3 regions of the Bradyrhizobium sp. USDA3516 genome follow, and region 2 is predicted to be linked to each of the others. Evidence: predicted binding sites of a transcription regulator. Region 2 holds the regulator's gene; each other region holds the start of a gene.
What was found. Region 2 encodes LexA, which represses DNA repair genes until DNA is damaged. Its sites were predicted from a motif close to TGTTCNNNNTGTGTTCNG; they were not measured.
Positions count from the first base shown of each region.

Region 1 (10,553 bases), 110 kb from region 2:
CCACCTGCCGTCGCGCATCACGCGGGCGCCGACGGCAACGAGTGCCGTGTTCGCCCCATAGGAATGCCCCGCCGCCATGATGCGCCGGCGGTCGATCTGGGTGCCCTGGGGACTCGACAGCATGCGATCCAGCGCGAAGCGCAGATCCACGGCTCGCGCCAGCGCTTCGCTTTCGTGAGCGGCGCGCTGCAGGCGGTCCACGACCGCGAGGGGGTTGCCCGCCCAGAGCGAGGAATCGCTGCCGGCATGCTGGACATGCAAGCTGGCGATGCCGCGGGCCGACCAATATCGCCCCAGATAGCTGTAGCCCCGACGAGAGCCGCCGAGCCCATGGGAGAACACGATGAGCGGCACGCGCGATCCCGGCGCAACATCCATCGGCCAGTGCAGGCGCGCCGGAACGGGCCGCGAACGCGCCGGATCGACCCAGTCGAAGTCGATGACCGCAGGGGGAGCGGACTGCGCCCGGGCTGGAGGCGCGGCGAGCGTGGCCGTGACGGCGACCGCCAGCAGCGCGGCACCGAAGCGCCGCCGGGTCAAGCTTGTCTGTCCGCTTGCGTTGACGGCGGATCGAACGTGCCGAGGGGAAGTGTCGCCGTTCAACCCGTTCACCATGAAGGCCCCTTGCATGAAGTCGCACCGAGTGTCATCGATACATTGCACTTAGTGTAATTTTGCAAACTAGTCGATTTCATGGCAGAACGGGTCATGAAAAGTTCATCCCGAAAGGAGGAAGGCCTGCGCGAACGGAAGCGGCGCGAAACGTTGCATCGTATTGCCGAGCAAGGCCTGAAATTGTTTCTGACCAAGGGCTATGACGCCACCACGCTCGACGCGATCGCGGAGGCGGCGGGGATCTCGCGGCGGACGTTTTTCTACTACTTCAAGTCCAAAGAAGAGATTCTCCTGGCGTGGCAGGACGGCGGCTTCAACGAGACTTTGCGTGCCGCCCTGCTCGAGCAATCGACCAGGCAGTCGCCACTCGATGCGGTCAAGAACGCCTTGGAGGAGCTGACGGCCCGCTTTCAGGTCGATTACAAGCAAACCAAGGTGGTCGAACGCCTGATGTCCGCGAACGAGTCGCTTCGCATCCGGCAGCAGGCAAAGTACGTCGAGAAGGAAGCAGCCGTGTTCGAGGCGCTCTCCCAGATGTGGCCGCAGCCGCATCGGCAGGCGGCGCTGCGCGTGGTCGCCATGATGTCGGTCGGAGCGCTGCGTCTTGCGATCGACAATTGGAATCGCGACCAGGGCAAGCGGCCTTTGGCTGTCCACGTGAAGGAGGCGTTTGCCTGCCTGGGCCGGGAAATCGGAGCGGCGTCCTCGCGTAAGGCTGTCGGCCGAGCCGGGGAGTGAGGTGAGAGGCGGGTGACGCTGTCGGTGGAGAAGCCCGACGGCCGCACGGCAGCTAGGCCCGTATCGGTGCCGTGAGGCCGATCAGCGCCGGCGCGATGTCGCTGATGTGCTCGAACACATGGTCGGGCCGAAGCGCCCGCAGCGCCACTGGGGCATAGCCCCAGCACACCGCGCCGCAGGCGATCCCGACCGCCCGCGCCGCGTCGATGTCACGAACCTCGTCGCCGATCGAAATCACCTTGGCCGGCGCGACGCCGGCACGGCGGATGACCCGGCGGAATTTTGCGGCCTTGCCGAACAGCGAGGCAGCGCAGTCGAAATGCGCGAACAACGCCGCGGCAGGGCCAAGCTTCTCGCGCGCATTGGTTTCGCTGTCGGAGGTCACCAGCGCGAGCTGCACGCCGTTATCAGTCAGCGTTCGCAGCATGGCCTCGACGCCGGCGAACAGCGGAATTTCAGCTGCCGCCTCCGCCTTCAGCCGCCGCGCATGCCGCGCGATCGCCGGCAGTTTCCACAAAGGCACTTCGAGGTGGCTGAGGATCTCGCGGCTCGAGGCACGGCGCAGCTCTTCGATCTCCGCATCCTTTACGCGGCGAAAGCCGAAGCGGTCGGCGACATCGTTGATGGTGCGCAAGAACCAGGGGAAGCTGTCGGCCAGCGTGCCGTCGAGGTCGAAGATGGCGAGGGTGTAGGGCATGAGGCCGGGTTTTGAGCTCGCTGACAAGCGTGAGGTCGCGTGCTAATATTCGTGGAGTTCGAGGAATACGTTATTCGCCGCTGGTGAGCGTGATGTGCGAATGCTCTAAGTTTGCGTGCAGTGCCAATTCTCAGACAGCGGCTTATGTGTGGGTCTTTCGTGTTCGGTTTCCCCGCCTCTTTGTAGGGGAAAGCTCTTGCTTGGCCAGGCCGAGAAATCCAGCCTTCCGATAGTTCGCTACAGAGCGGAAAAATTCTAGTTGGTCATAGCTGTTTTGATCGCTTGCCTTTTCAGAGATATACGAAAACAAACGAGGATCGTGATGAGGATCTAAACCAGCATGGCAGGTGTGACATAGAGTTATCAGGTTCTTTGGATCCGTGACCCCGCCCTTTTCCCACGGGCGTATATGATGAACATGCAAGACTACATCCGTATTGTCGTCCGGACGACGTCCGCAGATTCTGCATCTCCGTCCATCTCGGTCGAATATTCGCATTCGTAGCTTTGGTGTAGGCGCGCGTCGGAACGCGGTAGCATCGAACATTTCGGGCCCTTGAAACCCGAAAGGGCCGTGGGCAATTGTTGGATGAGGACGCAACTGATTCGGAAATATCCGCTCTGCAAGCTTGTGCTCCACAAGCGCGTTTCCGCCCGCCACCAGGAAGATAGTCAAGTCGTCAACTGTGTGAACGTAGCAATACGGCAGCTCTAAAGTTTTCCAGATGTCGGCAAAAGTTGCGTAGACAAGACGGCTTCTTCGAATCTCATGTCGGCGATCGTCTGTCCACCCCACCCATTCAGTCTGAGTGCCAAAGACTACGTTCAAGTTGTCGTCAGCTGTCAGCGTAATCGCATGATACAGGCAATCTGAATTGGAAGACGGCTCTTGCATTGACGCAAGACGCTCGTCGAGATCGACCTGTTTAGCCGCTCCGTCGTTCATGAAAGCCCTGCAATAGAGATTCTACTCCGCCGCCTCGCTCGCCGCGCGCCTCCGCTTCGGCTTCCGCGCCTTCTCCAGCACCGGAGCCAGGAATTTCCCCGTATAGCTCCGCGGCGCCTTGGCGATGTCCTCCGGCGGGCCCCAGGCGACGATCTCGCCGCCGCCGTCGCCGCCTTCGGGGCCGAGGTCGATGACCCAGTCGGCGGTCTTGATGACTTCGAGATTGTGCTCGATGACGACGACCGTGTTGCCTTGCGCGACCAGCTCGTGCAGCACCTCCAGCAGCTTCTTGACGTCGTGGAAGTGCAGGCCGGTGGTGGGCTCGTCCAGGATGTAGAGCGTGCGGCCGGTGGCGCGTTTTGACAATTCCTTGGCGAGCTTGACGCGCTGGGCTTCGCCGCCCGAGAGCGTCGTCGCTTGTTGGCCGACATGGATGTAATCGAGGCCGACGCGGTGCAGGGTCTGGAAGGTCTCGCGCACGCGCGGCACCGCCTTGAAGAACTCGGCGGCTTCCTCGACGGTCATGTCGAGCACGTCGGCGATGCTCTTGCCCTTGAACAGCACCTCCAGCGTCTCGCGGTTGTAGCGCTTGCCCTTGCAGACGTCGCAGGTGACGTAGACGTCCGGCAAAAAGTGCATCTCGATCTTGATGACGCCGTCGCCCTGGCAGGCCTCGCAGCGGCCGCCCTTGACGTTGAAGGAGAAGCGGCCGGGCTCGTAGCCGCGCGCCTTGGCTTCGGGCAGGCCGGCGAACCATTCGCGGATCGGCGTGAAGGCGCCGGTATAGGTCGCCGGGTTCGAGCGCGGGGTGCGGCCGATCGGCGACTGGTCGATGTCGATGATCTTGTCGATGTGCTCGAGACCCTCGATGCGGTCGTGCGGGGCGGCGCCCTCGCTGGCATTGTTGAGCTTGCGCGCGATGGCGCGGTAGAGCGTGTCGATCAAGAGCGTCGACTTGCCGCCGCCGGAGACGCCGGTGACGCAGGTGAACAGGCCGAGCGGAATCTCCGCCGTGACGTTCTTGAGGTTATTGCCGCGCGCGTTCACCACCTTGATGGTGCGGCGATGGTTCGGCGGGCGCCGTTCCGGCACCTCGACCTCGAGCTCGCCGGTCAGGTACTTGCCGGTCAGCGATTTCGGGTTGCGCATGATCTCGGCGGGCGTGCCTTCGGCGACGATGTTGCCGCCATGCATGCCGGCGCCGGGGCCGATGTCGAGCACGTAGTCGGCGAGGCGGATGGCATCCTCGTCATGCTCGACCACGACCACGGTGTTGCCGAGGTCGCGAAGTCTCTTGAGGGTGTCGAGCAGGCGGGCGTTGTCGCGCTGGTGCAGGCCGATCGAAGGCTCGTCCAGCACGTAGAGCACGCCCGTCAGCCCCGAGCCGATTTGCGAGGCGAGGCGAATGCGCTGGCTCTCGCCGCCGGACAGCGTGCCGGAGGAGCGGGACAGCGTCAGATAGTTGAGGCCGACGTCGAGCAGGAAGGTGAGGCGCTCGCGGATCTCTTTCAGGATACGACCCGCAATCTCGTTCTGCTGGGCGTTCAGCGCCTCCGGCACGGTCTCGAACCATGCGCCGGCGCCCTTCACGGACAGCTCCGAGATTTCGCCGATGTGCTTGCCGCCGACCTTGACGGAGAGCGCCTCGGGCTTGAGTCGAAAGCCCTTGCAGCCCTCGCAGGGGACGTCGTGGAAATACTTCGCCAGCTCTTCGCGCGCCCATTCGCTCTCGGTCTCGCGATAGCGGCGGTTGATGTTGGTGATGACGCCTTCGAACGGCTTCTTGGTGTCGTAGGAGCGCACCCCGTCCTCGTAGGAGAACTTGATCTCGTCCTCGCCCGAGCCGTAGAGGATCGCGTTCTGCGTCTTCTTCGGCAAGTCCTTCCACTTGGTGTCGAGCGTGAACTTGTAGTGCTTGCCGAGCGCGGTCAGCGTCTGCACGTAATAGGGCGATGACGACTTGGCCCAGGGCGCGATCGCGCCCTTGCGCAGCGTCAGGTCCTTCTCGGGGATGACGAGGTCCTCGTCGACATGCTGCTCGACACCGAGGCCGCCGCAGGCGGGGCAGGCGCCGTAGGGATTGTTGAAAGAGAACAGGCGCGGCTCGATCTCGGGGATGGTGAAGCCGGAGACCGGGCAGGCGAACTTTTCCGAGAACAGGATGCGCTCGGGCCCGCTCTTGTCGTGGATTTTTGCCGTTTTCTTCTTTTCCTCCGCAGGCGCAGAAGCCGCGGGCGCATCGGCGAACTCGACGACGGCGAGGCCTTCGGCGAGCTTCAGCGCGGTCTCGAAGCTCTCGGCGAGGCGCTGGCCGATGTCGGCACGCACCACGATGCGGTCGACGACCACGTCGATGTCGTGCGGAAATTTTTTGTCGAGGCTGGGCGCTTCCGCCAGCTCATGGAAGGTGCCGTCGATCTTGACGCGCTGAAAGCCCTTCTTGAGCCATTCGGCGAGCTCCTTCCTGTACTCGCCCTTGCGGCCGCGCACGACGGGGGCGAGCAGATAGAGGCGGGTGCCCTCGGGCAGCGCCAGCACGCGGTCGACCATCTGCGAGACGGTCTGGCTCTCGATCGGCAGGCCCGTGGCCGGCGAATAGGGCACGCCGACGCGAGCCCACAAGAGGCGCATGTAGTCGTAGATCTCGGTGACGGTGCCGACCGTGGAGCGCGGGTTCTTCGACGTCGTTTTCTGCTCGATCGAGATTGCCGGCGAGAGGCCGTCGATCTGGTCGACGTCGGGCTTCTGCATCATCTCCAGGAACTGGCGCGCATAGGCCGATAGCGATTCGACGTAGCGGCGCTGGCCCTCGGCATAGATGGTGTCGAAGGCGAGCGAGGATTTGCCGGAGCCGGAGAGGCCAGTGAACACCACCAGCTTGTCGCGGGGAATCTCGACGTCGATGTTCTTGAGGTTGTGCTCGCGCGCGCCGCGGATCGTAATTGCGCGCAGGCTCGAGCCCGCGTTCTGTTGTTGGCGCTTCGCCTTGATCACTTCATCCATCCGAGTTGCCCTCAAGGAAGCCCAAAGGTGCGCGATCGCGCCAACGTCAAGGCACGCATCGCCCGGAACCGGGATCGGCGCCGATGGGTATGGCAGCGAACGTAGGAAGAACGGCGGCGGATTTCCAGTGGGACTTGCGAATCGTCAACGGATTGTTGGCGTGCTGGCGGGATCTGGCAGCAGGAGCGTTCGGAACCGCTCCGGGAACGCGCAAGCCAAACCAAAAAGGCCGGCACGAGGCCGGCCTTTCGTAACGCGGGGTGCGTCAGAGACGAAGCTCAGTACTTCGCGACGACCGGGCCGCCGAAGTGATAGTTCACGCCGACCTGCACGGTGTGGAGGTCGAGGGTGCCGGTGTTGACCGGAAGGCCGATGCCGGAGAAGTAGGTCTCGCCGCCGAGGCTGCGATAGAGGTACTCGCCCTTGACCGACCACTGCGGAGCGAAGAAGGCCTCGACACCCGCACCAACGGTCCATCCCGAATGCCACTTGCTGTCGGAGATGCTTGCGATCGGGGAGCTGACGGTGATCTTGTTGTCGATCCAGGCGTAACCACCCGTGGCGTACAGCAGGACGCTCGGGGAAGCGAGCCAGCCGATGCGGCCACGCACGGTGCCCAGCGCGTCGATGCGCGAGGTGGTGGTCACGGGAAGGACGGCGCCGCCGAAGAGACCTGGGACGGTCGCCGAGGCGTTCACGTCAGCCCAAGCGCCGTCAGCTTCGATACCGAACACGACGTTGGAGGCCTGCCAGTTGTAGCCGGCGGTGCCGCCGACGAATCCGCCCTGCATGCGCGGGTCGCCAGAGCTGTTTTCCCAGGCGCCGCCGCCGACGATACCGAGGTAGAAGCCGGTCCAGTTGTACACCGCGGCGACAGGCGGGGGAGCCTTGGTGTACGGGCGAGCCGCGAGATCAGCAGCCGAAGCGGGGGCCGCAAGAGCGAACAAACAGGCCGAAGCCAACAAAACCTTTTTCATTTTCAACTTAATCCCAGTCCCAGTTTCTGTTGTTGCCTTCCGTCACGGAAGGGTATCGGACTCGACGGCCCAACTGACGTGTCTCTACACCAGCAAAGCCGCAAGTTGTGTCTCCGAAAAGCCACAACAGCCGAAAAGGTGATGGTAACTGGCTTATTTGCGTCCGGGAATCGGGGCGCAAAAAAAGAAGGGCCGGCGCTGGGGCCGGCCCTCCATTCGCTCGCAAGATCAGAGGGATATCAGTACCTCGCGACCAGCGGGCCGCCGAAGCGATAGTTCAAGCGCACCAGACCCATGTCGACGTCTTGGCGGATGCGATCGCTCCCGAAGAAACCGCCCGCAGGCGTCGTGAAGGTGATCGTGCGGTCGCCGAGGAAGATATGGTTGTACTCGACGCCGAGCGTCCAGTTCGGAGCAAATCCGAATTCCAGGCCGGCGCCAACGCTGCCGCCCCAGCGGGTCTCCCGAGCCGACGCCAGCAGCGCGCCGGCGCCCGGCGTGCCGGCCGCGGCATAGACGTCGTACTTGTCTCCGACCACGGCGCCGCCGCCCTTCACATAGAGCAGCACGTTGTTCCAGGCGTAGCCCACCTGGCCCGTGATCAGGCCAAAAGCATCGATGTGGGAGCGGTTACGACTACCAGTGACCAAAGGGGTTCCAGGGAAGAGGGTGCTGACGTTGTCACCCGAGAAGTCAGCCCAGTTGCCCTGGCCCTCGAGGCCGAACACCCAATTGGCCGACTGCCAGCGATAGCCGATCTGGCCACCGACCGTGCCGCCGGTCGCATTGTGACAGCCTTCAGCCACCAGAACGCCCGTGGCTGGCGTGACGAAGTCCCAGCACTTGCGGCTGGTGCCGCCGCCGCCGTTGATGCCGATGTAGAAGCCGCTCCAGTCGTAAACCGCCGCGACGGCCGGAGCCGGAGCCTTGGTGTAGGGACGCGCGGCCATGTCCGCCGCGCCTGCCGGAGCCGATAGCCCCAAAGCCATTGCACTGATTGCACCAAACAGAATCTTATTCATTGCAGTCTCCCCAAAGTTTCGTCCGCTTCATGAAGTCCCCGAAGCGGCTGACCAGATGCGACGCTCGTATGAATCAATTCCGAGGCAAAGGTAGCCTAAGGAAAGGGCAGAGTCCGTCTCCGGAATGCCACACTTGCCGCCCAAATGAAATGGAACAACTTACTGAATTTTAATCGGTTTTCCTCGTTCACGGGAACCCAAAAAAGTTCCATTGGAGTGCGCTCATTATTTTGGCAATGGGCCAGAATCGTTGCCCCATTGCGGCGAGGAACAAATCTGGAACAAAATGGAAGGCGATGCTATATGTGGGGATAACCCTGGCAGTGGCAGGCTGATCGGTGCGCGCAAGCGTATAGGGTCGCCCTAGCGGGCGCGGAGGAACGCGGGCAGCGGATTCGCCCTTTTGAAATTCAGTGGCATTCGGAGTGGAGAGCGGCGATGGCGGGAAGCGTCAACAAGGTCATTCTGGTTGGAAATCTCGGCAAGGATCCCGAAATCCGCCGCACCCAGGACGGGCGGCCGATCGCGAATTTGAGCATCGCGACCTCGGAGACCTGGCGCGACAAGAACACCGGCGAGCGCAAAGAGAAGACCGAGTGGCATCGCGTGGTGATCTTCTCCGAGCCGCTGTGCAAGATCGTCGAACAATATCTGAAGAAGGGCGCAAAGGTTTACGTCGAAGGCGCGCTCCAGACCCGCAAGTACACCGACCAGAGCGGCGTCGAGAAATACTCGACCGAGGTCGTGCTGCAGGGCTTCAACTCGACGCTGACGATGCTGGATGGTCGCGGAGGTGGCGGCGGAGGCGGCAGCTTCGGCGACGAGCCGGGCGGCGATTTCGGCTCCTCCGGCCCCGTCAGCAGCGCACCGCGCCGTCCCGTTGCCGCCGGCGGCGGCCGCAACAGCGACATGGATGACGATATCCCGTTCTGAGGCCAACCAGCGGGCGCTCGTCCTTTGCAGCGGTGTGCTCGCGTGCCGCGCTTGGATTTCTCGTCAATCAACGGGCAAAGCTTGATTTTCTGAGCTTGCCTCATGTTGTGCGTCAGACGGCGAGCCGCTGCCGATCGGGGGCTGCTGCATGAGTCTTGGACCGCTTCTTGCTGCTGCGCCGGCGATCCCGCTGCATGCCTTCGCCGCAATGGCTGCATTCGTCCTCGGGATTGTTCAGTTCATCGCCCCCAAAGGCACCCTTCCGCATCGGACTCTGGGCTGGGTCTGGGTGGCGCTGATGCTCGTCGTGGCGCTCAGCTCGTTTTGGATCCACGAGATCCGTCTGGTCGGTCCATGGAGCCCGATCCATCTGCTCTCGATCTTCTCTTTGGCGATGCTCGTGCTTGGGGTGATGGCTGCAAGAGCTCACAATGTTCGCCGCCACAAGATCACGATGGCCTCGATCTTCTTCGGCGCACTCGTCATTGCCGGGCTGTTCACCTTCATGCCCGGCCGGCTCATGCACGCGGCGGTTTTCGGACCTTGAGCAGGGGCGAAATTCACTCTCCGGCGCAGGAGCGCCGACCCCCAAAAGCGGTCCGGAAATAACTTCCAGTCGTGGCGGTAAGTCCATGAAAAAACGAACGGAAAAAGCGCTTCCTGAGGCCCGCCAAGGGTGGTTATCAGGGGTGCGATGCGCTATATGATTCCCAGACAAAAACTCACCGGATTCCCCCTTGGCTGACGACGACAACAAGCCCGGCGACCAGCCGGCGCAACCCTCGGACATTCGCCCCGTCTCCATCCTCGACGAGATGAAGAAGTCCTACCTCGATTACGCCATGAGCGTGATCGTATCGCGCGCGCTGCCCGATGCGCGCGACGGCCTCAAGCCGGTGCATCGCCGCATCCTGTTCTCGATGAACGAGCAGGGCTTCACGCCCGACAAGAAGCACAAGAAGTCCGCCGGTATCGTCGGTGACGTCATGGGTAAATATCACCCGCATGGCGACCAGGCGATTTATGACGCGCTGGTGCGCATGGCTCAGGACTTCTCGATGCGCGCGCTGCTGGTGGACGGGCAGGGCAATTTCGGCTCGGTCGACGGCGATCCGGCGGCGGCCATGCGCTACACCGAATCCCGCCTGACCAAGATCGCGCTGAAGCTGCTCGAGGACATCGACGGCGACACCGTCGACTTCCAGGACAATTACGACGGTTCGGAGAAGGAGCCGGTGGTCCTGCCGGCGCGGTTCCCGAACCTGCTGGTCAACGGTGCCGGCGGCATTGCCGTCGGCATGGCGACCAACATCCCGCCGCACAATCTCGGCGAGGTCATCGACGGATGCATCGCGCTGATCGACAACCCGTCGCTGACGATCGACGAACTCAACAACATCATCCCGGGCCCGGATTTCCCGACCGGCGGCATCATCCTCGGACGCCAGGGCATCCGCAGCGCCTATCATCTCGGCCGCGGCTCCATCGTGATGCGCGGCAAGGTCACGTTCGAGACCATCCGCAAGGAGCGCGAGGCGATCGTCATCACCGAGATCCCGTATCAGGTGAACAAGGCGACGATGGTCGAGCGCATCGCCGAGCTCTACAAGGAAAAGAAGATC
Region 1 is NZ_JBYGYN010000006.1:388,054-398,606, forward strand. Features, by position in the region: gene AC24YW_RS21260 (alpha/beta hydrolase family protein) at 1-540, opposite strand, end outside; gene AC24YW_RS21265 (TetR/AcrR family transcriptional regulator) at 709-1,353, shown strand; gene AC24YW_RS21270 (HAD hydrolase-like protein) at 1,406-2,050, opposite strand; gene AC24YW_RS21275 (HNH endonuclease) at 2,193-2,996, opposite strand; gene uvrA (excinuclease ABC subunit UvrA) at 3,018-5,999, opposite strand; gene AC24YW_RS21285 (outer membrane protein) at 6,278-6,976, opposite strand; gene AC24YW_RS21290 (outer membrane protein) at 7,216-7,998, opposite strand; gene AC24YW_RS21295 (single-stranded DNA-binding protein) at 8,437-8,931, shown strand; gene AC24YW_RS21300 (DUF2306 domain-containing protein) at 9,080-9,478, shown strand; gene gyrA (DNA gyrase subunit A) at 9,669-10,553, shown strand, end outside.
Region 1: the regulator LexA is predicted to act here: its motif matches at 6,095-6,112, upstream of uvrA (excinuclease ABC subunit UvrA).

Region 2 (10,553 bases):
GATCGCGTCGAAGGCAACCGTATCAAGCTGACCAAGAAGGACAGCGGCGTGGGCAGCCACAAGGGCCATCATCATTTTATCGACAAGGGCCTCGTTGCCGATGTCGAAGGCAACAAGGTGCGGCTGTCCGCCAAGGCGGACGTTGCCGTGACCATGGAAGAGGAAAAGTAGACCGCTCCATCGCTCGTTCCCGATCTGTACCGCTATTCGCGCAGCCGCACGGTCCGGTAGCCTCCGCAACCGTCGCGTATCGTAAGGTGCAGGGGAATGGTGGAGCCGGGGCGGCCAGGACGCTCCCAGGGAGTTGCGGGGACGTGGCCGGTCGGCCGCGCTACCCCGACCGGCGGCTTTGCGCCGACGGGCCTTGGCATCTGGCCGGCCATCGTCGAAACGGTGCGCCAATGGGCGCGTGCCGAGGCCGGGCCTGGCCGGTTGTTGCCGTGGGTGCCGGTCGCCTTCGGCGGCGGCATTGCGCTTTATTTCTCCGCCGATCATGAGCCGGTGCTGTCTGTGGTTGCCGCGACGGCCGTCGCGCTGATGCTCGGTGCGGTGCTATTGCGGCGGAGCCGGCTGTTTGCGCCTGCCATCATGCTCGCGGCGCTCGCCGCCGGCTTTGCGATGGCGACCTGGAAGACGGCGCGCATCGCTCATCCCGTGCTGGCCAAGCCGCTCTATTCGGTGTCGCTGTCGGGCTTCGTCGAAGCGCGCGACATCCGTGAGCGTACCGATCGCTTCGTGCTGCGCGTCAGCGCGATGGAGGCGCAGCGCAGCGAGGTCAAGCTCGAGCGCGTTCGCCTCTCGGTTCGCAAGGGCACGGCGCCGGAGGTCGGCAGCTTCGTGCAATTGAAGGCGCGGCTGATGCCGCCGATCTCGCCGGTGCGCCCCGGCAGCTATGATTTCTCGCGCGACATGTTCTTCCAGGGCATCGGCGCCTCCGGCTTCGTGATGGGCGCGATCACGGCGTCCACGCCGCCGGGTGCCGGCGGCCTGCGGCTGCGCTATGCCGCCTTCATGCAAGACCTGCGCGATGCGATCGATGCGCGCATCCGCGCTACCCTCGAAGGCGACAACCGGGCGATCGCAACGGCGCTGCTCACGGGGCGGCGCGATGCGATCACCGCGCCCGTGAACGATGCCATGTTCGTCTCGGGCCTCGGCCATGTGCTGTCGATCTCCGGCTATCACATGGCGGTCGTCGCCGGCGTCGTCTTCTTCGCGGTGCGCGCGCTGCTGGCCCTGATCCCGGGGCTGGCGGCCGGCTTTGCCATCAAGAAATGGTCGGCGGCCGCGGCGCTGGTGGCGGCCGCGTTCTACCTGTTGCTGTCGGGCGCGGAGGTCGCGACGCAAAGATCGTTCTTCATGACGGCGGTGGTGCTGATCGCCGTGATGGTCGACCGCCGCGCCATCACCTTCCGCACGCTGGCGGTGGCGGCGCTGATCGTGCTCGCGGTCGCGCCGGAGGCATTGGTGCATCCGAGCTTCCAAATGTCGTTTGCGGCAACGCTTGGGCTGGTGGCCCTGGTACAGATCGGCATGCCGAACCTGCTCGCCTCGCCCGATCATTCCGCGACGGCGCGGATCGCGCTGTGGGGCGGCCGCGAGATCGCGATGCTGTTCCTGGCCTCGCTGATCGCGGGGCTCGCGACCACGCCATACGCCGCCTTCCACTTCCATCGCGTGACCCCATACGGCGTGCTCGCCAACCTCGGCGCCATGCCGGTGGTCTCGGCGCTTGTGATGCCGGCCGGGCTGCTCGGACTGCTCGCGGCGCCCTTCGGGCTCGACGGCGTGTTCTGGTGGTTGATGGGAATCGGCATCGAGTGGATGGTCCTGGTCGCGCGCTGGGTGGCGGCCCTGCCGGGCGCGGTCGGCCGCATTCCTGCCTTCGGGATCGCGCCGCTGGTCGCGGCGAGCCTCGGGCTCATTGTTATGGGCCTGTTGCGCACGCCCTTGCGCTGGTCCGGCGCCCTCGTGCTGCTGGCAGCGATCCTCTGGGGACTGTCGGTGCGGCAGCCCGACATCCTGATTGCCGGGGATGGTGCGAGCGTCGCGGTCCGGGGCGGGGATGGGCGCCTGCATGTGATCCGCGCCGGCAAGGACAGCTTCCTGCTGAAAGAGTGGTTGGCTGCCGATGCCGATCCGCGCGATGCCGGCAACGCCTCATTGGCGAGCGGGGTGTCGTGCGACGAGTCCGGCTGCGTGGCGCCGCTCGCGGACGGACGGCTCATCGCGCTAGCGACGCGCATCGACGCGCTGGCCGATGATTGCAGCCGCGCCGCGCTGGTGGTGACGGCGCGGCCGGCGCCGTCCGATTGCGCGGCGATGGTGGTCGATCGGGCCCGTCTTGCCAGTCAGGGCGCACTGGCTCTGACGCGCAGCGGAGAGGGGTTTTCGGTGCAGGTGGTGAGGGCGAGGGGAGCAAGCCGTCCCTGGCTGCCGGCCGGCGCCGGCGAGGGGGATTTCGACGGCAGCCTCGTGCCGAAGGCGGCCGTACCCCGCAACCGGGACGCAACGCCATCGGAGGCCGACTTGCAGGCCGACGATTGACGCGGATCACAAATACCAGGCCAGCACCGCGTCAAGCCTTCCGTTGCCGATGACCGGCAGGGCCACCATTCGGCTCAGCCCGGCTGCGCGGGCTTCGGAGCCGGCGATCGAGCCGTCACTGGTGAGATCGTCGTTGAGCGCGGGCATGCCGACGGCCCAGGCGCCGCCGATGCTGCCTTCCCCCTTGGCGATGGACTGCGCCGCATAGCGTGCGGCGAGGTCGGTCTGCGCGCTGCAATCGCCGGCGCGAAAGACCAGCGCCGAACGGGCCTCGTTCGGGACCCAGATCTCGAAGCGTCGCGCAATCGGCGTTGCCTGCGCGGAGAGGAATGTCAGAACCCAGGTCTGGTCGGTGCCGGTTCGGTAGGGCACGCCGACGCCGAGATTGATCCCGACCTTGGCGGCGTCCTCCCAGCGCAGGAAGCTCTTGGCGTCGTGCAGGTCCTTGATGATCAGCGGCAGGCCCGCCTTCCAGGTGCGTCCGGGCAGGCCGAAGCCGCGCGGAAATCTGGTGTGGCGGGAGTTGAATTCGAACATGTCCGCCGTGCCGTAATAGCCATCGACGAGCCCCATCTCGTGCGAGAGATCAGGATCGTTGTGCCAGAGCTCGATCGCGCCGACATGCGCCTCGTCGTCGCCGCAGAACAGCACCAGCACGGCTTGCAGGAATTCGCCCGCGAACACCGGCACCGCCACGCCGCAGGTGAGGCCGGCCGCAGCGGCCTGATCGGTCCGCTTGAAATAGGAGTTGGCGAATTTCGTGAGGATGACGGGGTGACCACAGGCCCAGGCCTTGCCTGGAAGTCCCTCGTCGTATCCGAAGTGCAGCTCTTCGCTGACGGCCTTGAACGCGGACAGCCCTTCACCGTAGAGGCCGCCGCCGAATTCCAGCCGCATGCGCGTCCGGTCGGGTATCCAGAGTTCAACGACGCGAATAAAGGTCTTCATCGAGCGTGTCCGCCGCCTCGAACCACGACAGCATCGGTCATTTGGCTGCGGAGCGGACGTTCAAAATTCAGGCAGGACGGCCCAAACTTCGTGCGGCGACGGGCTTACCGATCGAATGTCCTGAAACACAAACCCACCGGGCTCGCCGGCCTCGGCCGGCGACGGCAATTTCAATCCCGGGCTCGGCCTTTCGGCCGATGGGCGTCAGCCGATCGGCAGGCGCGTGATCGTGGGCCGCGTGTCGGCGATGATCTGCGGCTTGTGCTCGCGCTCGGGGGCTGGCTGCGTCACCGGCAATTGCAGCACGGTCGCGCGCTGGCCTTCGACGAGCTGCGTCACCAGCACGTACTTGCCGTCGGGGAATTCGATCGCGTCATGATGGCGATCGGGAATGTGCGGGTCGATCTTGCCGAACTTGCCGACGCGGGAGTTCACGGTGCGCGTCCAGATCCAGCGGTTGTCGTAGCGGACGTTGTCGGCGAAAGCGAGCTCCGTCCCCGGCAGCAGACAGACCGCGACGGAGAGATCGGCTTCGGAAGCGAAACCGCGCGTCGAGGTGCCGCGGAAGGTTGTCGTGACGATCGTCTCGCCGACCTCGGCGGGGCGCGTCGCGACGGCATGCAGGCTGTAGTCACACATCGGGTGCTCCTCATGCTGGAATAGCGACCCGCGTCTCTTTCGAGGCGCAGGCCTCTATCAGAGTGGAAGCCTGCAACGCTCTGCTCGGTTATGGGCAAATCTGCGGCTCGCGTCCGCAGCGCGCGATCACATTATCTTTCCCGGATTCAATAGGAACAAACCTCGCGTCCTTGCATTCGGCCGGAGCTATCGGCACGGCCGGCACGACTCTGCCGGCGAAGCAGAAATGGCTGCGGGCCTGCATGGGCGGATGTCGCGCGGCGGATGTCGCGCGGGAAGAGGGCCGGACAGTCGGCGCAGAACCAGAGAAACCGTCCGGCCGGAGCGAACAAGCATCCGCTCCGATGCTGGATCGACGATGCCGATCGAAGCGCGCGAGGCGCTTGAGACTTCCCGTATCAGTACTTCCGGTAAAGCCCGATCAGCTTGCCCTGTATCTTCACGCGGTTCGGCGGAAGAATGCGGACCTCGTAGGCGGCATTGGCGGGCTCGAGCGCGATCGAGGCGCCGCGGCGGCGGAAGCGCTTGAGCGTGGCCTCCTCGTCGTCGATCAATGCCACCACGATGTCGCCGGTATTGGCAGTCTCGTTGCGCTGGATCAGCGCCATGTCGCCGTCGAGGATGCCGGCCTCGACCATCGAATCGCCGCGCACTTCGAGCGCGTAGTGCTCGCCCGAGCCGAGCATGTCCGGCGGTACGCTGATGGTGTGGCTGCGGGTCTGCAGCGCCTCGATCGGCGTGCCGGCGGCGATGCGGCCCATCACGGGCACCGCGACCGGACGCTCGCCCTCGTCCGCGGGCGGGCTGGAGCTCGCGCGCACCTTGCCGAGATTGCCCTCGATGACGCTCGGGGTGAAGCCGCGGCGATTGCCGGCGGCGGCCTGGAGCTCGGGCAGCTTGATCACCTCGATGGCACGGGCACGGTTGGGCAGGCGGCGAATGAAGCCGCGCTCCTCGAGCGCAGTGATCAGGCGATGGATGCCTGATTTCGAGCGCAGGTCGAGCGCATCCTTCATCTCGTCGAAGGACGGCGGCACGCCGCTTTCCTTCAGACGCTCGCTGATGAACCGCAGAAGCTCGTATTGTTTGCGCGTCAACATCTCGACCAAAGTCCCCCGGTTGATGTCGTTCGATTCCGACACGATGAAGTCGGCACTAGGCCGCTACATCCTCGAAACAAATCATGAACGGACACTATATGTTCGATATGTGTTCCGCAACTGCTTAATTTACGGTGAACGCGGCCAAGCTCGCGGAATGCGTGTGGCTCGCAGCTCAGGCCGGGAGCCGCAGCACCTCGCAAGGCGTGCCGGCCTCGGCCTTGGGGGCGAACGGAGCCCGCACGAGAAGTACCTGTGCCGCAGCGAGATTCGCAAGCAGGGAGGAGTCCTGATGGCTGACGGGAAGGGCGACGCGCGTGCCGTCGTCGCGCACCTCCAGCCGCGCACGCAGATAGTCCTCGCGCTGGTCGTTGGCGGCGACATCGCGGCCCAGCACGGCGCGCTCGCGCTGATGATGAATCGCTGAACGGCCCGCGAGAGCGCGAATCAAGGGCACCATGAACAGGAAGGCGCAGACATATGACGACACGGGATTGCCGGGCAGGCCGATCACGCGCATCGGGCCGAGCCTCCCGTGCATCATCGGCTTGCCGGGCCGGATCGCGATCTTCCAGAACGCCATCGCGATGCCTTCGCCCTTGAGCGCCTGCTGGACCAGATCGTGGTCACCGACCGAGGCGCCGCCGGTCGTGATCAGGATGTCGGCGCCGCCCTCGCGCGCGCGGCGGATGCCGGCGGAGGTCGCCTCCAGCGTATCGGCGGCAATTCCGAGGTCGATGGTCTCGGCGCCCTCGCTGCGGGCGAGCGCGTGCAGGGCATAGCCGTTGGAATAGACGATCTGGCCGGGACCAGGCGCGGTGCCCGGCATCACGAGCTCGTCGCCGGTGGCGAGGATCGCGACCCTCGGGCGGCGGACGACGGCGAGATGTGGATGGTTCATTCCGGCGGCGAGGGCGAGATCGCGCTCGGTGAGACGGATTCCCTTGCGCAGCAGCACGTCGCCTTCACGGAAGTCGATGCCTGCAGCGCGGATGTGCCGGCCGAAAATGGCGGCTTCCTTGATCGTGACATGCTTGCCGTCGGCAGCCGTGTCCTCCTGGATCACGACGGCATCGGCGCCGTCGGGAACGACGCCGCCGGTGAAGATCCGCACGGCTTCGCCGGGGCCGACGCGTCCCGCGAACGGCCGACCCGCCGCCACCTCGCCGACGACGGTCAGCCTGGAATCGATCGTCGCGTCGGCCGCGCGCACGGCATAGCCGTCCATCGCCGACATCGCCTCCGGTGGCTGCGTCCGCCGCGCCGCGATGTCGCCGGCGAGCACACGATGATAGGCCTCGTCGAGCGAAACCTTCTCTTCAGCCAGCGGCTCTGCGCCGGCCAGCACCGCGGCGAGCGCGTCAGAAACCGGCATCAGGGCCACGGGCGAACTCCTGCTGAGCACATCAGTCAATGGGCGGCGAGAGTTCTAGCCGAGTGCAGCCGTGAGGCAAAGCAGCACGGGGGATGATCTATCCTGCGTGATCGCGGGGTGGAGGAGGTCAGCTCAACTCCGCCGCGGCATGATGAGAAAGGCGAGATAGACCGGAACTAGGATCGCCATGGCCAGGACGACAATGACGAGCGCCACGGCCAGCATCGGTCAACGCTCCGTCGGATCGCCGGGACTGAAATCCGCGACGTCGGGCGGCTTGGGACCCTGATCCTTGTCGGGCAGCGGATCGGCCTGGGATTTCAGGTCGGCGGCCTTGCTGATCAGCTTGGCGGAGAGGTCAGAATCGGAGGTGGTTCTGGCGAATTCGAGCAGGAGAGAAGCCTGCTTGGTGAGATAGGTCTTGCCCAGCACGTCGATCAGTCCAATGTAGAAGTCCCCAACGGACTCATGAGTCCGAAAGGTGGTATTCCGTTCCCGGAACTCTGTATAAAAATGCACAAAGGGAGCGGGTTCCACATTTTCGGCAAATTTTGTTCCGGGAGTGATCGCGCTCCGGGCTGTCCGCGGCTCAGATGCCCAGCGCCTTCAATGCGTTCCCGACATCGAGCGGCGAGGTGACATGCACGGCGGTCAAGCCGCGCGCCCGTGCTCCCTCGATGTTCTCGGCGAGGTCATCGAAGAATACGATGCGCTCGGCCGGCACGCCGATCGCCGCGACGACATGGTCGAAGGCCTCGGCATCCGGCTTGCGCAGGCCGATGCTGGAGGACAGATAGAGCTCGCGGAAATGGCCGAGCAGATCGGCATATTCCTTTGAGAAATAGTCGACGTGCGGCCGATTGGTGTTGGAGAAGGCGTAGAGCGGCATCTGCTTCGCCGCGCGCGGCAGCAGCTCGGCGATATCAGGCATCTCGCCGGCGAAGATCGCGTTCCAGCCTTCCAGGAATTGCGCATCCGAGATGCCGATCCCGAGCGAGGACCGCAGCGAGGCGAAATAGTCCGCATCGCTGATCTTGCCCATCTCGTGCAACCGGTAGGCCTCGTCACGCACATAGCGCGCGATGATGGCCTCGGGCTGGCAGCCGGCATGTCCCGCCCAGCAGGCGATCGCCTTGGAAAAGTCGATGTCGAGCACCACGCGCCCGAGGTCGAACAGCAGCGCATCCGCGCTGCCGGGAGAGAGCGATGTCATTGCGTCCTTTTCACGTCAGTGTGGCGCGTCAGTAACGATAGGGCTCGTGATCGAACAGCGGGAACGCGCTGAACACGCTGGGCGCGTTGGTGGCGGTCGCCGGATGTAGGCAGGATTTGTCGATCTCGGCGAATGAGGTGGCGCCCAGAAGGCCGAGGCAGCGCAGCACCTCGTCTTCGAGCAACTCCAGCATCCGCGCGACGCCGGCTTCGCCGGCTGCCGCCAGCGCCCAGCATTGCAGCCGGCCGATGCCGACGAGGTCGGCGCCCGCCGCGATCGCCTTGACGATGTCGGTGCCGCGGCAAAAGCCGCCGTCGACCATGATCTTGGCGCGGCCCTTCACGGCGTCGACGATCTCCGGCAGCACGTGCATGGCGCCGCGGCCGTGGTCGAGCTGGCGTCCGCCATGGTTGGAGACGTAGATCCACTCGACGCCGTGATCGAGCGCGATCTGCGCATCCTCGGCGGTGGCGATGCCCTTGAGGATCAGCGGAATTTTGAAGCTGTCCTTGATCATCTTCACGGTCCGCCACTCCAGGCCCTTCTGGAAATCGCCGCCAGTGGCGCGCAGGCGGCTCTCGCGAACGTAGCGCTTGGCGATGTCACGTTCACGACGGCTGTAATGGGCGGTGTCGACGGTCAGGCAGAAGGCGGCGTAAGCGTTCTTCTCGGCCCGGCTGACGACGTCGGCGACGAAGGTATCGTCGCCGCGGACATAGAGCTGATAGAGACGCAAGGCATCGGGGGCAGCCTCGGCGGTCGCCTCGAGGCCGGGCTCGGACACCGAGCTCAGCATGTGCGCCGCGCCGAACCTGCCTGCAGCGCGCGCGACGCTCGCCGCGCCATCCGGATCGAAGATCTCGAGTGCGCCGACGGGAGCCAGCACCACCGGCAGGCGCAGCTTGCGGCCGAACTGCTCGACGCTGCCATCGACCCTGCGCACGTCGCGCAGCACGCGTGGGCGGAAGGCGATCTCGTCGAGCGCCATGCGGTTGCGCCGCATCGTGGTCTCGGTCTCGGCGGCGCCGACGATGTAGTCCCAGGCATTCTGGTTGAGGTTGACGCGCGCCTTCCGGATGAACTCGTGCAGGTTCTGGAACGGCTCGTCGCTGGCGCCGAGCTCGACGTTCCGTTCCTGCCGGATGCGGGGCGCTTCATTCATTGTTGTCCTCCCGAGAATTTGAAGTCTTGTCGCCATCGCCTATCGCGTCCGGCCCTCCAAAACCATCCTAAAATCGCATAGCTGCGAGGCGTCGGGGCCCGACCAGTGTCGTGTTGCTTCGAAACAGTTTCGGAACGTTGCCAAAAGTTTAGGCCAAGGCGAAGGGATTTCTTCGATGTATCCGCCGGCGTGGCATCCCGGCCTTGAAGAAACCGGAATGGTATTGTGAGAGGTGGGCTGGATCGCCATTTGCATGGCGTCTGCCGGCCTCAAGAGAAACGCCAAGCAAAAGGGCACCTTCATGCGGAAAACCCTGCTGTTCCCCCTGGGCGCGCTCACGGGAGCGTGCCTGACCCTTTTGATCGCCAGCCCGCAGGGCGGCGTATGGGCGGCGCGGGCGGCAGTGAGCGCGGATGATGCCTATGCCCAGCTCAATCTGTTCGGCGCCGTATTCGAGCGGGTCAAGGCCAGCTATGTCGAGAAGCCGGACAATGCCAAGCTGATCGAGGGCGCGATCACCGGCATGGTGACTTCGCTCGACCCGCATTCGCGCTATATGAACGCCAAGTCCTGGACCGAGATGCAGGAGACCACCTCCGGCGAGTTCGGCGGGCTCGGCATCGAGGTCACGATGGAGGATGGCCTCGTCAAGGTCGTCTCGCCGATCGACGACACGCCGGCTTCGAAGGCCGGCATCATGTCCGGCGACCTCATCGGCAAGATCGACGGCGAGGCCGTGCAGGGCATGACGCTCGAGCAGGCAGTGAACAAGATGAAGGGCCCGGTCGACACCAAGACCAAGCTCACCATCATCCGCAAGGGCGCGGATGCGCCGCTCGACGTTACGATCACGCGCGAGATCATCCATGTGCGCCCGGTGCGCTTCCACGTCGAGAACGGCGACATCGGCTATATCCGCATCACCTCGTTCAACGAGCAGACCACCGACGGCCTGAAGAAGGCGATCGCCTCGGTCTCCAGGCAGGTCCCGCCGGAGAAGCTTGCCGGCTACGTGGTCGATCTGCGCAACAATCCGGGCGGCCTGCTCGACCAGGCCGTGTCGGTGTCGAGCGCCTTCCTGCAGCGCGGCGAGGTCGTTTCGACCCGCGGCCGCAGTCCGGAAGAAACCCAGCGCTTCACTGCCCATGGCGGCGACCTCACCAAGGGCAAGCCGATCGTGGTGCTGATCAACGGCGGTTCGGCCTCGGCCTCGGAGATCGTTGCCGGTGCGCTGCACGACCATAAGCGCGCGACGTTGATCGGCACGCGATCGTTCGGCAAGGGCTCGGTGCAGACCATCATTCCGCTCGGCTCGAGCAACGGCGCGCTGGCGCTGACCACGGCGCGCTACTACACGCCGTCGGGCCGCTCGATCCAGGCCCAGGGCATCGCGCCCGACATCGAGATCCTCCAGGACGTGCCGCCCGAGCTGAAGGGCCGGATGGACACAATGGCGGAATCCCAAATGCGCGGACATCTGTCGGCCGGCGAGGGCGGCGAGCAGACCGGATCGCAATCCTACGTCCCGCCGGAAGCGAAGGACGACAAGGCCCTGCATGCGGCGTTCGA
Region 2 is NZ_JBYGYN010000006.1:277,308-287,860, forward strand. Features, by position in the region: gene AC24YW_RS20735 (DUF2171 domain-containing protein) at 1-171, shown strand, start outside; gene AC24YW_RS20740 (ComEC/Rec2 family competence protein) at 268-2,547, shown strand; gene AC24YW_RS20745 (GAF domain-containing protein) at 2,554-3,495, opposite strand; gene AC24YW_RS20750 (hypothetical protein) at 3,700-4,134, opposite strand; gene lexA (transcriptional repressor LexA) at 4,533-5,234, opposite strand; gene AC24YW_RS20760 (molybdopterin molybdotransferase MoeA) at 5,410-6,618, opposite strand; gene AC24YW_RS20765 (hypothetical protein) at 6,838-7,041, opposite strand; gene AC24YW_RS20770 (HAD family hydrolase) at 7,199-7,822, opposite strand; gene AC24YW_RS20775 (alpha-hydroxy acid oxidase) at 7,851-8,984, opposite strand; gene AC24YW_RS20780 (S41 family peptidase) at 9,286-10,553, shown strand, end outside.

Region 3 (10,553 bases), on a different contig from region 2:
CGATCATCGACACCGACGTCTTCATCGCGAATGCCAAGAAGTTCGGCGCCTATTGCGGAAAGAATCCGACCGTCAGCGTCGTCACCGCGGCCGACGAGATCCTCGGCAAGTGACATTGCGGGCGCAATGACGGGAAGCGCGAGCGCGCTTCCGACTCGATTTCCATCGAGAGCCGCGTCGAGCCTTGCGCTTCGCGCGGCTCTCTTGGTCTCAGAGCGCATTTCACCCCGGCAGCATCGCGAACGCGCTCGACACCATCGCGGCCGGCTTGCCGTCCGCGGCCGAGAGCAGCGTGACGCGGCCAAAGCTCATGGTGCGCCCGAGCCGCACCACGCGCGCATCCGCCAGCACGTCGGACGCGGCGACCGCGCGCATGAAATGCGTGGTCTGATCGACCGTGGTCATGGGACGGTAGCCGCGGTTGGCCGCGAGGATCGCGATCACCATCGCGGTATCGGCGAGCGCCATCAGCGCCTGGCCGCAGACCACGCCGCCATTGCGGCACAGCCGCTCCGAGAACGGCATGCGCAACAGCGCCCCGGGCTGCCAATCCGGGGCGTCCGCGGGCTGTGCATGCTCGATGCGCTCGACCGCGAGGTTGAGATCCTGGACCCAGGGCGCAAAGACCTCGCCGAGGATACGCCTGGCGTCGGCAAGGCCGAACTCGGCTTCTGGCTGCGTTTGCATTGCTGTCGCGCTCTCCTGTGTTGCCGGATGTTTCACCGCATTGTGCGCGCATCGGCGAGGCAAAGTCACCCGGTCTCGCGCCGGCCACGTCGGCTTGAAAATGCCTGACTTGGCCCGATATGATGCCTCGCTTGGGTAGGGGTGGATGATGTTGCGTCGCTGTGTCCTCGTCTTTTGCATGGGCCTGCTCGGTTTCGCGCTGAGCGGGTGCACCAAATGCGGTCCGATCTGGGACGATTGGCTGCAGGCGCCCAAATCCTGCCGATCGGATCGGCCCTAGCGGCCACCGGGTCGTGACCGGGCTGACGAGGATGTCACGGCGCGGGGCGATCCCGCGCCTCATGGAAGACTTAAGGAGTGGATGATGAAGCTTTTCCGTTTGGCCGCGGTACTGGCCGTGCTGGCGGGACCTGTCTACGCGCAAATGCCCAACATCAATTTGATGCAGGATGCCCCGGCCAAGTCTCCGGAGGAGAAGGCCGTCGAGGCCGAGCGCGAGAAGGCCTACAAGGAAACGCTGAAGAAGATTCCGGATTCCAAGGCATCCAGCGATCCCTGGGGGGGCATGCGCGCCGAACAGCCGAAGCAGCCGGCGGCGCCGAAGGCGTCGGCCGCAACCAGTGCGCCGAAGAAGACCAAGAGCGGGACGGCCGCCAACTGACCCGTTCCGGGGAGCCACAACGCTCCTCGGAAGGACTCCTCTTGGTCCGGCCGGCGCCCTACATTGTCCGTAGCGTAGTGCGTCAAGGAAGGCAGGACATGGCCGATCGTCCGCGGGATCTCGCCGAGCGGATGGCGCGCCGGCGCAAGACGGCCGGCAAGCCCGGCCAGCCCGCTGGCGACGGCTATCTGCGCGAGACCTTCACGCTGCCGCGCGCGGCGGCGCGGGAACGGGCGCAGGCCTTCTTCGCCCGCTATCCCAAGGCCGGCTATATGAGCGAGGTCGAGACCTGGCGCGAATTACCCGGCGGCGATATCGAATTCACCATGCGGCGGCTGCCCAGCGCGGACTGACGCGTTCTTTGCCGCGCTTTGGCGCATGAGCGCGAAGCGGTTCAGGCCGTCTTGCGCTCGATCGCCTTCAGCTCGCGGTCGATGCGCAGCTGCACGCGCCGGATCGCCAGCAGGTCGATCCTGGTCTCGGTCTGGCCGGTCTTGATCTTCTCGCCGATGCGGAACTGCCAGTGCCAGATTCCGGGAACCGCCGTCTTGGTGATGGTGAACTCGACGCCCCTGTGATTCATGGTCACCTCCCACGATTCACCCCTCGTGCCTTCAAACAAGCTGGTCGTCGCAATATTCCGCAGACAAGAAAAACGTCGCCCGCGGCCTCCGTGGTTCTCCGACCATGAACAAAGTTCCTGCGCTCCGGCCGGGGTGCATCCAGCGGTCCCACAGCGCAGTTCCAACCCGCGCAGGTTCCGCTTCAGCCTGACGGCATGTGCCTTGCTTGCTGATCCCGGCAAGCAAGGATGGGCGCTTCATGCTCGGTATTCCCCGCCGCTACTCGCACTTCGTCTTCGGCATCATCCAGTCCGGGCTGACCTCTCTGATCGCGGCGGGAGTTGCGAGCTTTCCCGCCGGCAGCCCGATGCTCTTCGTGCGGCACTGGATGGTGTCCTGGCTGATCGCATGGGCCGCGATGCTGCCGGTCGTGCTGCTGGCGGCGCCCGCGATTCGCGCGGTCTCGCTGCGCCTGACCCGCGAGGAGCGGGAGTCCCGGGCCGGCCGGCAGGCATGAAAAAACCCCGCCGGGGCAGAGCCAGGCGGGGTGAGAGTTGTTGGAGGCTGGGTGCTGGGCTGCAACACCATAGCCGGGCGACCATAGCTGCGTGAGCTGACGACAGCCTGACGGGGCGGACCGCCGGCAGGCGCGCGAGCGAAAGGCCGCAGACAGGCCCCGTACCGGTCCCAATTTCGACATCCGTCCGCACCACTGCGGACACACCCGTCGGCAAGATTTTCATCCGTTCGGCGCAGCCATGGGGGAAACGTGGCGCACCGGAAACGGGGTGGCATCATATGGATAACGTAGAGCGGTCATTCGCCGCCGCGACGGCGGCTGGCTTCGTCGTGCTGGTGATAGGCCTGGTTCTGCTGGCCGTGCTGTAGAAGAGCGCTGCTGCAGACAGAACCTGGCGTGCCGGGTCGTCCCACGATGGCGCCGGCGCGACCTGCCTTTCAAAAAGTGGCAAAACAACCCCATGCACAGTAGGGGGCTTGGCAATTTCCTCGCTTCGCCAACGGGTTAGTAGTAGTATTTAGATACCTTGCGCATCCGCGGTCGCGCGGCGCCGCTCCGGCGCCGGTCCGCGCAGCGCCTAATGAACCTTGATCTCGTTCAGCGGCAGATGGAGCTCGGCGGCGCGCTCTTCGCGATCCTTCTTGCGGAACTCGTTCTCCTTGCGCTCGAACTTCACCATCTCCTCGTGCGCGGCCTCCAGCAGCGGCTTTCGCCTCAGCGTATCGTGGTGCGTGTCGTTGTTCGTCATGACCAGAGATCCCCAGAAGTTGCGGTCCCATCCCCACAGAAGGCCCGAGACCGCCAAAAGGTTCGGTGCAGCAGGATTACGGAAACATGACGGCGCGCCGACCGCGCGTCGTTGATGTGGTCATGTTCGCTTCGAGGAATCGGGGCAGGCCCGGTTATTTCGGTGGCTGAAGCTCCGGCGATTTGGCCCAATCGTTCAGATGATTGGCAACGTCGGCCTGACGGGCCTTCTTCAGCAGCGCGTCCCGCTCCGGCCCGGGCGGAAGCCTGGAGGCCTGCTCGCGGACCTGCGTCACCCATGCCGAGAGCCGGTCCTGAAGGGTCAGTTGCTGCTTGAAACGTCGTCGCTTGAACATGGCGCGCTTTTTCCGTGCGAGGAGGCGGGAGCGCGAGCTGAGCGGTCTCATCACCGATGGGGGTCACGGTCCGCGCGGTGACGATGCATTAGGATCCGGAAATGGATCCGCGTCTGTTCAGTTGTGCACGCAGGGCGATGCGGCTGCCTGACGATCCGGCATGGCTGGTCTGTCAGACCCCGGGGCGACTTCAACCACAGAGGCCACCGATCCCGGCGACCTCCGGTCATCCCAGGAACCTGTCAAAAGCCACCAAGGCACCGAACGAGGTTACGGTGACGGCGAGGAAGGCCACGAAATACCATAGGCGGTGCATGGCCGGATAACGGGGGAGGCTCCGCCATGGTTCGATGAAGTTGGCGGGGCCAGTCCGTGGGTGTCGTGACCAAATTGGAAAGACAATCCGGGTACTGGCCTAATTAGGACGCCTGCGAAGAATCCAACGGACCCAGTAACGAAGCGGCGAGAGCGGAAGCACTTCCAATTCTTAACGGAAGACGTGGGTAATCCGCATGTACCGCAGTCACTACCCTGCTAAGAGCCACACCGAACGGGCAATGGAGGTTCTTTGAGACACTATTTTGACAAGCCTTCCCGCCTGCACAGCCCGACTTGTTTCTCGCGGACGAAATTGAGCGGCTGAGACTCGCCCCACCCGACGGAGAGGTCGCCAACTGAGGCGGCCTTACATCCAAACCTCTTCGCGGCATTCGTAGCACCGATAGATCGGCACCAATCGATCCTGCTTAATGTCAAGGATGGACGTGGTGTAGCGCGAAGGCATTTTGCACTTCGGACATGGTGGTCCCGGCTGCGGGGGCCGGGGCGACGATGGCTCAGCTTCCCTTGTCTCGGACACGACTCACCTCGTTGCGGCGCGAGGTTCCTAAGTACCAAAGTGGACAATCAGTTCCCATATCAAAAGCGAATTAGGACAAGGCGAAAATCAAATTCGGACACTTGGGGTCAAATACGGACAGTACCAAAATCCGCGAAAGAACATATTGCGAACCTAGAACAAATAGAGTACATTGCTTTTATCGCCGAGCTGCCTCGCAACCGTTTGTCCCTCACGCGAATCCTCGCCATAAGGAGCACGACCCAATGTCCGCAACTGCCCTGCGTATCGTCGAAGGATCCTCCATGGACAAGAGTAAAGCTCTGGCCGCCGCGCTCTCCCAGATCGAGCGGCAGTTCGGCAAGGGCTCGGTGATGAAGCTCGGCAAGAACGACCGCTCCATGGACATCGAGGCGGTGTCCTCCGGCTCGCTCGGGCTCGATATCGCGCTCGGCATCGGCGGCCTGCCCAAGGGACGCATCGTCGAGATCTACGGGCCGGAATCCTCCGGCAAGACCACGCTGGCGCTGCATACGGTGGCGGAAGCGCAGAAGAAGGGCGGCATCTGCGCCTTCATCGACGCCGAGCACGCGCTCGATCCGGTCTATGCCCGCAAGCTCGGCGTCAACATCGACGAACTGCTGATCTCGCAGCCCGACACCGGCGAGCAGGCGCTGGAAATCTGCGACACGCTGGTGCGTTCGGGTGCGGTCGACGTGATGGTGATCGATTCGGTCGCGGCGCTGGTGCCGAAGGCCGAGCTCGAGGGCGAGATGGGCGATGCGCTGCCGGGACTTCAAGCGCGGTTGATGAGCCAGGCGCTGCGCAAGCTGACCGCCTCCATCAACAAGTCCAACACCATGGTGATCTTCATCAACCAGATCCGCATGAAGATCGGCGTGATGTACGGCTCGCCGGAGACCACCACCGGCGGCAATGCGCTGAAATTCTACGCCTCCGTCCGTCTCGACATCCGCCGCATCGGCGCGATCAAGGAGCGCGACGAGGTGGTCGGCAACACCACGCGCGTCAAGGTGGTCAAGAACAAGCTGGCCCCGCCGTTCAAGCAGGTCGAGTTCGACATCATGTATGGCGAGGGCGTCTCCAAGATGGGCGAGATCCTCGATCTCGGCGTCAAGGCCGGCATCGTCGAGAAGTCCGGCGCCTGGTTCTCCTATGACAGCCAGCGCCTCGGCCAGGGCCGCGAGAACGCCAAGGCGTTCCTGAAGGGCAACCCCGACATCACCGCCAAGATCGAGACCGCGATCCGCCAGAATTCCGGCCTGATCGCCGAGCAGATCCTCGCCGGCACGCCCGAGCGCGACGCCGACGGCGAGGAGCCGGCGGACGAGTAAGCCTTTCCGCGGAAAGTTTTCGCGAGGAGCGGGCACTGAGGACGTTGAGTTGCCGACGTCTTCGGTGCCCGTTTCGTTTTTGCGTGAGGGTGCGTCGACGATGAAGCGTGTGATCCTGACCAGTTCCTCCGGCGTCGGTCTTGCCCACGCCGGTCGTGCTGACATGGTCGTCCCGTTGATCTTTCGGTTCGTTTGCGGGCCGTTGCCTACGTCGCACCACCTCGAGGACTATCTTACGGGAGGCTATTACAGGGGCGATCCCGAGGTGCGGTGGTCCGATCTTGTTGGCCGGTTGCCTCAGACCGGTCTCGCGCACAAGGAGACTGGCCTGGTTCGGTTTTGCGAGACCTATGGCGTCGAGCTCATCGAGCTGTGGTTCGACCCTGAGCCTAACAGTCAATTGCAATTGATCTGGATCCTGGACTATCTGCGGTCCCATCCATCGATCACCGATTGTCTGAGACTGCGACGGGTCAATTTCGATCTGCGCGAAGCGGACGGCCCGCAACTTCGCGATCGTACGGTGCGGGAATCGGAGATCGCAGAGTGCGACTTCGAGATAGCCAACATGGCCTGGTAAGCGTATCGGGCGCCGACGCCTGAACTTTGCTTTGGGTTGCTGACAAGGGATTTGCCCAGGCTACCTTTCCTGAAGCCGGCTCTGGAAGCATTGCTAGCTGAACTGCCGTCGCCAATCACTGGATTGGGCGCGACGGAGGCGCGGCTTATCGAGCTGATTGCAAGGGGGCACAACCGTACAAAAGAACTGTTTCAGCCGGGCGGGCTGCTCGAAACGCGCGTGTTCGACCAGTGGGAGCTGGGTCCGTTGCTCGAAGGGCTTGCGTCGGGCCCGATGCCGGCGGTCGCAGGTCTCGATCCGAAACTCGCGACGCTCGCCCCGCACGATGCGCGAGGTCGCAGCGCCGCCTATCGTCGGAGCCGGTTGTCGCTGACTGAATTTGGCAAAGCGGTTCTGGAAGGCCGCGAAGATTTCCGTCGCCACAATCCGATTCGACGTTGGTGGGGCGGCACGCTTCTCACCTATGACCGGTTGTGGCGGTGGGATCGCGAAAGCCGGTTGTTGATTGCGCCCTAGCGGCGCATTCGGTGTTGTAGGGTGGGCAAAGGCGCACTTGCGCCGTGCCCACCATCTTCCAACTTCGCGAGAGGTGGTGGGCACGCTTGCGCTTTGCCCACCCTACGAGGCTACGAGACGTCCCGTCGCGTCTTTACTCCGCAGCTTCCGCGTAATCGCTCACCGGCGGACAGGAGCACACCAGGTTGCGGTCGCCGTAGACGTTGTCGACGCGCCCCACGGGGCTCCAGTATTTGTCGGTGCGCGAGACGCCGGCGGGGAAGCAGCCTTCGCTGCGGGTGTAGGCGCGCTTCCAATCGTCGTCGGCGATGTCGTGCACGGTGTGCGGGGCGTGGCGCAAGGGCGAAGCCTCGATCTTGAAGCGGCCGGCCTCGACCTCCGCGATCTCCTTCCGGATCGCGATCATGGCATCGCAAAAACGGTCCAGCTCGGCTTTCGACTCCGACTCGGTCGGCTCGATCATCAGCGTGCCCGGCACCGGGAAGCTCATGGTCGGGGCGTGGAAACCGTAATCGATCAGGCGTTTTGCGATGTCGTCGACGGTGACGCCGCTGGTCGTCTTCAGCGGACGGGGATCGACGATGCACTCATGGGCGACGCGGCCCTTCGCGTTCTTGTAGAGCACGGGGAAATGCGGATCGAGGCGCGCTGCGATGTAATTGGCGTTGAGGATCGCGATCTCGGTGGCGCGCTTCAGGCCTTCGCCGCCCATCATCAGGATGTAGATGTAGGAGATCGTGAGGATCGACGCCGACCCGAACGGCGCGGCCGAGACCGGGCCGACCGGAGCATCGGCCTTGGTGGCGGGATGGCCGGGCAGGAAGGGCGCGAGATGCGCCTTGACGCCGATCGGACCCATGCCGGGGCCGCCGCCGCCATGCGGAATGCAGAAGGTCTTGTGCAAATTGAGATGGCTGACATCGGCGCCGTAATCGCCAGGGCGCGAGAGGCCGACCTGGGCATTGAGGTTGGCGCCGTCCAGATACACCTGGCCGCCATGGGAGTGGACGATGTCGCAGATCTCGCGAATGTGCTCCTCGAACACGCCGTGGGTCGAGGGATAGGTGATCATGATTGCGGCGAGGTCGTTCGCATGCTTCTCGGCCTTGGCGCGGAGGTCATTGACGTCGACGTCGCCGTTCTTCTCGCAAGCGACCACCACGACGTCCATCCCGACCATCGCAGCCGAGGCCGGATTGGTGCCGTGGGCGGAGGAGGGGATCAGGCAGATCCTGCGATGGCTTTGCCCGCGCGCCGCATGATAGCCCCGGATCGCGAGCAGCCCGGCGTATTCGCCCTGTGCGCCCGAGTTCGGCTGCAGCGAGATCGCGTCATAGCCGGTGATGTCGCACAGCCATTTTTCCAGCCGTGCGAACAGCGCGTGATAGCCGCGTGCCTGCTCGCGCGGGGCGAACGGGTGCAGCGAGCCGAATTCCGGCCAGGTCAGCGGCATCATCTCGGTGGTCGCGTTCAGCTTCATGGTGCAGGATCCCAGCGGGATCATGGCGCGGTCGAGCGCGAGGTCGCGGTCACTGAGCTTGCGCATGTAGCGCAGCATCTCGGTCTCCGAGCGATGCGCATGGAACACGGGATGGGTCAGGAACGCCGTGGCGCGCTTCAATGCGTCCGGCAGCGCCTCGCGCGTCTCGGCCTCGATCTCGGCATAGGCGAGCGTGCCGCCGAAGGCGCGCCAGACCGCTTCGACCGTCGCCGGCGTCGTGGTCTCGTCGAGCGCGATGCGAAGCGCGGCATCACCGATGCCGAGATTGATCTTCTCGGCCAAAGCGCGCGCGACGATCTCCTCGCGCTTGCCGCCGGCCTCGACGCTGAGCGTGTCGAAGAAGTTTTCGCTGGCGAGCGCAAAGCCGAGCTTGCGCAAGCCGGCCGCGAGCACGGCGGCACGGCGATGCACGTTGCGTGCGATCTGCGTCAGGCCATCGGGGCCGTGATAGACCGCATACATCGAGGCGATCACGGCGAGCAGCACCTGCGCGGTGCAGATGTTGGAGGTCGCCTTCTCGCGGCGGATGTGCTGCTCGCGGGTCTGCAGCGCGAGGCGATAGGCCGGCATTCCGCGCGAATCCACGGAGAGGCCGACGATGCGGCCGGGCAGCGAGCGCTTCAGCGCATCGCGCACGGCCATATAGGCGGCATGCGGGCCGCCATAGCCCATCGGCACGCCGAAGCGCTGCGCCGAGCCGATGGCAATGTCGGCGCCGAGCTCGCCGGGCGAGGCGAGCAGCGTCAGCGCCAGCAGGTCGGCGGCGAGAATCGCGAGCGCGCCCTTGGCCTTCAGCGCCGCGATCGCGGGCCTGAGGTCGCGCAACGCACCGGAAGAACCGGGGTATTGCAGCAGCGCGCCGAGCACGTCGGCCTTGTCGAGATCGGTGAGGGGATCGCCGACGACGAGAGTCCAGCCCAGTGGCTCGGCGCGGGTGCGCATCACCGCAAGCGTCTGCGGATGCACGTCCTTGTCGACGAAGAAGGCCTTGGCCTTGACCTGCGAGTGGCGCTCGGCCAGCGCCATGGCTTCGGCCGCCGCGGTGGCTTCATCGAGCAGCGAGGCGTTGGCAACGTCGAGCCCGGTGAGGTCGCAGATCATGGTCTGGAAGTTAAGCAGCGCCTCCAGCCGGCCCTGGCTGATCTCGGGCTGATAGGGCGTATAGGCCGTGTACCAGGCCGGGCTCTCCAGGATGTTGCGCTGGATCACCGCGGGCAGGATCGTGCCGGAATAGCCTTGGCCGATCAGCGAGGTGAAGACCTGGTTCTGGCCTGCAAGCTCGGCCATGTGCGCGATCGCCTCGGTCTCGCTGAGCGGCTTGCCGAGATCGAGCGGGGCGGCCTGCCGGATCGATGCCGGCAGCGTCTCCGCCATCAGCGCGTCGACGCTCTTGGCGCCGACCGCCTCCAGCATCGCGGTAACGTCGCGCGGGGAGGGGCCGATGTGGCGGCGGACGAAAGAGGTGGCGGTGTCGCCGTTGGACTTGCGGTGCGCGGTCATCATGGGTCCTCGCTAAAAGGCTTCTATCTTCGCCGTCATGCCCGGGCTTGTCCCGGGCATCCACGTTCTTCGTCCCGTGACAAGGCCGTGGATGGCCGGGACAAGCCCGGCCATGACGACCGTGGAAAGATCGCGTGTCATCTCACGCCGTATGCGCCTTGTAGGCGGCTTCATCCATGAGGCCGCCGAGCTCGCTTCTGTCGGTCATCCTGATCTTGAAGAACCAGGCCTTGCCTTGCGCATCCGAGTTCACCAGCGCCGGCTCGGCCGCGAGCTCGGCGTTGGTCTCGAGCACTTCGCCGGTCACGGGCGCGTAGACGTCGGAGGCGGCCTTGACCGACTCGACGACGGCGGCGGCTTCGGCCTTCTTCAAGCTCCGGCCGACCTTGGGCAGCTCGACGAACACGACGTCACCGAGCTGCTGCTGCGCGTAATCGGTAATGCCGACGGTCGCGACATCGCCGTCGATGGCGAGCCATTCATGGTCGGAAGTGTACAGCGTCGTGGTCATTGTCTCGTCCTCAGCGTTTGTAGGTGTTTTTCACGAAGGGCATGGCGGCGACCTGCAAGGGCAGTCGCTGGCCGCGCACCTCGGCGAAGAGTGTTGTGCCAAGCGCGCTCGACGCGGTGGGCACGTAGCCCATGGCAACCGGCGCATTCAGGCTGGGGCCGAAACCGCCCGAGGTGACTTGTCCGATCGGCTCGCCGCCCGCCTCATTCGCAAACAGC
Region 3 is NZ_JBYGYN010000004.1:60,492-71,044, forward strand. Features, by position in the region: gene AC24YW_RS14470 (HdeA family protein) at 1-113, shown strand, start outside; gene AC24YW_RS14475 (PaaI family thioesterase) at 223-687, opposite strand; gene AC24YW_RS14480 (hypothetical protein) at 1,052-1,348, shown strand; gene AC24YW_RS14485 (hypothetical protein) at 1,447-1,701, shown strand; gene AC24YW_RS14490 (hypothetical protein) at 1,743-1,931, opposite strand; gene AC24YW_RS14495 (DUF2798 domain-containing protein) at 2,171-2,428, shown strand; gene AC24YW_RS14500 (hypothetical protein) at 3,009-3,179, opposite strand; gene AC24YW_RS14505 (hypothetical protein) at 3,334-3,534, opposite strand; gene recA (recombinase RecA) at 4,639-5,727, shown strand; gene AC24YW_RS14515 (hypothetical protein) at 5,828-6,307, shown strand; gene AC24YW_RS14520 (hypothetical protein) at 6,359-6,823, shown strand; gene gcvP (aminomethyl-transferring glycine dehydrogenase) at 6,957-9,824, opposite strand; gene gcvH (glycine cleavage system protein GcvH) at 9,967-10,335, opposite strand; gene gcvT (glycine cleavage system aminomethyltransferase GcvT) at 10,346-10,553, opposite strand, start outside.
Region 3: the regulator LexA is predicted to act here: its motif matches at 4,548-4,565, upstream of recA (recombinase RecA).